2 regions of the Cellulomonas pasadenensis genome follow, and region 1 is predicted to be linked to the other one. Evidence: riboswitches for the same ligand, from Rfam matches in the RefSeq annotation. Region 1 holds a riboswitch; the other holds the start of a gene.
What was found. A riboswitch is a leader RNA that binds a small molecule or an ion and turns the genes downstream of it on or off. The one in region 1 is predicted to bind ZMP and ZTP.
Positions count from the first base shown of each region.

Region 2: linked by a shared signal. The riboswitch ahead of purH (bifunctional phosphoribosylaminoimidazolecarboxamide formyltransferase/IMP cyclohydrolase) and the one ahead of glyA (serine hydroxymethyltransferase) in region 1 are both predicted to bind ZMP and ZTP.

Region 1 covers NZ_JBFTEP010000021.1:17,033-19,228, forward strand. Annotated here, with positions in the region: gene AB6N23_RS04915 (DMT family transporter) at 1-154, opposite strand, end outside; gene AB6N23_RS04920 (MarR family winged helix-turn-helix transcriptional regulator) at 194-715, shown strand; ZMP/ZTP riboswitch at 839-928, shown strand; gene glyA (serine hydroxymethyltransferase) at 1,002-2,196, shown strand, end outside.
Region 2 covers NZ_JBFTEP010000158.1:3,472-5,667, reverse strand. Annotated here, with positions in the region: gene purH (bifunctional phosphoribosylaminoimidazolecarboxamide formyltransferase/IMP cyclohydrolase) at 1-1,371, opposite strand, end outside; ZMP/ZTP riboswitch at 1,405-1,494, opposite strand; gene AB6N23_RS16220 (hypothetical protein) at 1,629-2,196, shown strand, end outside.

The DNA.
Region 1 (2,196 bases):
GCGCGAGCAGGACGAGACCGGAAGGCAGCGCGCGCAGCACCGAGCCCCACAGCGGGGCGTCGGCGGGGAGCGTGTGCCGCGTGACGTAGTACGCGGCGCCCCAGGAGACCGGGGCGAGCGCGGCGACGAGCGACCAGCGCCAGGTAGTTTCCACGGAAGACAAGTTATCTGACCGGGAAGATAAGATCCACCCATGACGGCTGCCGACCTCCCGCCCGACTTCGTCGACGGCGTCCGCGCGGCGTGGACCCGCGAGCGGCCCGACCTCGACGTCCGCACGCAGGGCGTGTTCGGGCGCCTGAGCCGCGTCGGGCTCCGCGTCCACGACGAGCTCGTCGCCGTGTACCGGCGGCACGGCCTGGCGGAGGGCGACTTCGACGTCCTGGCCACGCTCCGCCGCGCCGGCGCCCCCTACGCGCACTCGTGCGGCGAGCTCGCGGAGCACACGCTCGTCACGAGCGGCGGGATGACCAAGCGCGTCGACCGGCTCGAGGGCGCAGGGCTGGTACGCCGTCGGGTGAGCGAGCACGACGGCCGCGGTCGCGTCGTGGAGCTGACCGAGCGCGGCCGCGACGTCATCGACGCCGCGTTCACGGACCACGTCGCCAACCAGCACCGCCTGCTGGCGCTCCTCGACGAGGGCGACGCCGAGGTCCTCGAGGTCGTCCTCAAGCGCTGGCTGGCGCGGCTGGAGGACCTGCCGCCGACGTCGTGACGCGCGCCGCCGTGCCCGCGGGACCGACGGCCCGGGCACCTGCGCACCCCGCGCCGACGGTCCCGGGGCGACCCGCCGCCGCGTCGTGAGACGGCCCGTCGGCGCCGACCTCGGTTGCTAGGCTGTGCGGGTCGTGACTGGCGCAACGGGTGGGTCACCACCGGGGAGCGACGCAGCAGCTGGACCAACGGGTCGGACGCCTGGGCCCCTCGGTCACCCCACACCGGCACTCCGTGTGTGCGGGTGCCCGGTGCGCCCGCACGGTTGACTGCGACAGGAGCCCAGCATGAGCGACAGCCTGCTCGACCAGAACATCTCCGAGCTCGACCCCGAGATCGCCGCCGTCCTCGACGGCGAGCTCGCCCGCCAGCAGGACACGCTCGAGATGATCGCGAGCGAGAACTTCGTCCCGCGCGCCGTCCTGCAGGCGCAGGGCTCCGTGCTCACCAACAAGTACGCCGAGGGCTACCCGGGCCGCCGCTACTACGGCGGCTGCGAGCAGGTCGACGTCGCGGAGACCATCGCGATCGACCGCGCCAAGGCGCTGTTCGGCGCCGAGCACGCCAACGTCCAGCCGCACTCGGGCGCGACGGCCAACGCGGCCGTGCTGCACGCGCTCATCAGCGCCGGCGACAAGATCCTCGGCCTCGACCTCGCGCACGGCGGCCATCTCACGCACGGCATGCGCATCAACTTCTCGGGCAAGCTCTACGACGTCGCCGCGTACGGCGTCGACCCGCAGACGTTCCGCGTCGAGCCGGAGGCGGTCCGCAAGGCGGCGCTCGAGCACCGCCCCGACGTCATCATCGGCGGCTGGTCCGCGTACCCCCGCCACCTCGACTTCGCGGCGTTCCGCGAGATCGCGGACGAGGTCGGCGCCAAGCTCTGGGTCGACATGGCGCACTTCGCCGGTCTCGTCGCCGCGGACCTGCACCCGTCGCCGGTGCCGCACGCCGACGTCGTGTCCTCCACCGTCCACAAGACGATCGGCGGCCCGCGCTCCGGCTTCATCCTGTCGCGCGAGGAGTACGCCAAGAAGATCGACTCCGCCGTCTTCCCGGGCCAGCAGGGCGGCCCGCTCATGCACGTGATCGCCGCGAAGGCCGTCGCGTTCAAGGTCGCGGGCACGGACGACTTCAAGGACCGCCAGCAGCGCACGATGGACGGCGCCCGCATCATCGCCGAGCGCCTCACCGCGCCGGACGTCGCCGCGGCCGGCGTCTCCGTCCTCACCGGCGGCACCGACGTCCACCTCGTGCTCGTCGACCTGCGCCACTCCGCGCTCGACGGCCAGCAGGCGGAGGACCTCCTGCACGCGGTGGGCGTGACGGTCAACCGCAACGCCGTCCCGTTCGACCCGCGCCCGCCGCGCGTCACGTCCGGCCTGCGCATCGGCACGCCCGCGCTCGCGACCCGCGGTCTCGGCGACGCCGAGTTCACCGAGGTCGCCGACATCATCGCGACCGCGCTGGTGGAGGGCT
Region 2 (2,196 bases), on a different contig from region 1:
GACGCGGTTGACCTGCCCCATGCCGACACCGACGGACGCGCCGTCGTGGGCGAGCAGGATCGCGTTCGACTTGACGGCCCGCACCGCGCGCCACGCGAACCGCAGGTCCGCGAGCGTCGCCTCGTCCGCCGGCTCGCCGGCGGCGAGGGTCCACGTCGACGGGTCGTCGCCGGGCGCGTCGAGCCGGTCGACCGACTGCAGCAGCAGCCCGCCGGACACGGCGCGCATCTCGACGCCGCCCACGGGCGGCGTGTCGACGACGAGCAGGCGCACGTTCTTCTTCTGCTGCAGGACCGCGAGCGCGTCGTCGTCGAAGCCCGGCGCCACGACGACCTCGGTGAAGACGGGCGCGATCTGCTCGGCGGCGGCTCGCGTCACGACCTGGTTGGTGGCGATGACGCCGCCGAACGCGGACACCGGGTCGCAGGCGTGCGCCTTGGCGTGGGCGTCGGCGACGTCGGTGCCGACCGCGATGCCGCACGGGTTGGCGTGCTTGATGATCGCGACGGTCGGGGCGTCGTGGTCGTGCGCGGCCCGCCACGCCGCGTCGGCGTCGACGTAGTTGTTGTAGCTCATGGCCTTGCCGTGCAGCTGGGTCGCCTGCGCGAGCCCGCCGGGCCCGTGCCCGGAGGTGTACAGCGCCGCCCGCTGGTGCGGATTCTCGCCGTAGCGCAGGACGTCCGACCGGTCCCACGTCGCGCCGACCCACGCGGGGAAGCCCGTGCTCACGCCGTCGACCTCGTCGGTCGTCGTCGCGACGTTGCCCATCCACGACGCCACGGCCACGTCGTACGTGGCCGTGTGCACGAACGCCTGCGCCGCGAGCCGCGTGCGCTCGGCGCGCGTGAAGCCGCCGGCGGCGACCGCGGCGACGACCTCGTCGTACCGCGACGGCTCGACGACGACCGCGACGCTCGGGTGGTTCTTCGCGGCGGCGCGCACCATCGACGGGCCACCGATGTCGATCTGCTCGACGCACGCGTCGACGTCGGCGCCGGACGCGACGGTCTGCGTGAACGGGTACAGGTTCACCACGACGAGCTCGAAGGGCGCGACGCCGAGCTCCTGCAGCTGGGCGAGGTGCTCGGGCCGCCGCGTGTCCGCGAGGATGCCGGCGTGCACGCGCGGGTGCAGCGTCTTGACGCGGCCGTCGAGGCACTCCGGGAAGCCCGTGAGGTCCTCGACGCGCGTCACGGGGACCCCCGCCGCGGCGACCGTGGCGGCCGTGGAGCCGGTCGACACGAGCTCCACGCCGGCGCGGTGCAGCGCGGTGGCGAGCTCGACCAGGCCGGTCTTGTCGTACACGGACAGCAGGGCGCGGCGCACGGGGCGGCGCGTGGCGTCGGCGGTGGGCGTGGGCGCGTCGGACATGGCGTCTCCCGGGGGGCAGCGTCGAACGAGGACGCCGGGCACCCAGGCGGGCGGTGCACGGTCGAGGCTGCTGCGGCCGCTCCCCGGTGGTTGCCTCCACCTGCGCCAGTCACGACCGCCGTCCAGTCTAGCGGCCGGGGCGCGGGGCCGGACGCGGGGTGAACTCCCGCGCCGACCGTTGTGCCCGCTTCGTCCCGGGCGCACCATCGGTAGCGGCCCACCCCAGGGGCGGGTGGGCGAGGACCCCGGGGGGCACCATGTCCGCACTCGTCACCGCCGTGCTCGCGACCGCGCTGGCCGTCACGGTCCCGGCCGCGGGGGCGGCCGCCGCCGCACCGACCGGCACCGCACCCGTCAGCAGCGCACCCATGAGCACCGCGGTCACCGGCACCGTCGCCGCCGAGGGCGTGGCGCACCGGCTGGTCCGGCAGGCGGCCGAGGGCGACGCCGCCGCCGCGCACGTCGCGGCGCGCCGGCCGGCCGGCCTGGTCGACCTGGGCGTGGACGAGTGCGCGTGGGACGTGAACGACCACGGCGTCGTCGTCACCACGACGCACGTCGTGCGGGGCGGGCGGGTGTCGCCGTTGCCCGGGGGCCTGACCGGCGCACGTCTGATCAACGACCGGGGGCAGATCGCGGGCGACGTGGACGGCCGCGCCGCGTTCTGGGACGGCTCCCGGCTGTGGCTGCTCGACCCGCTGAGCCCCGACCACACGTTCGTCGTCGTCACCGGGCTCAGCGACCGCGGCGAGCTCGTCGGCTCGTCCGGGGCGTTCGGCGGCGAGCCGGTCGCGTTCCGGTGGCGCCGGGGCGTCATGACGCCGC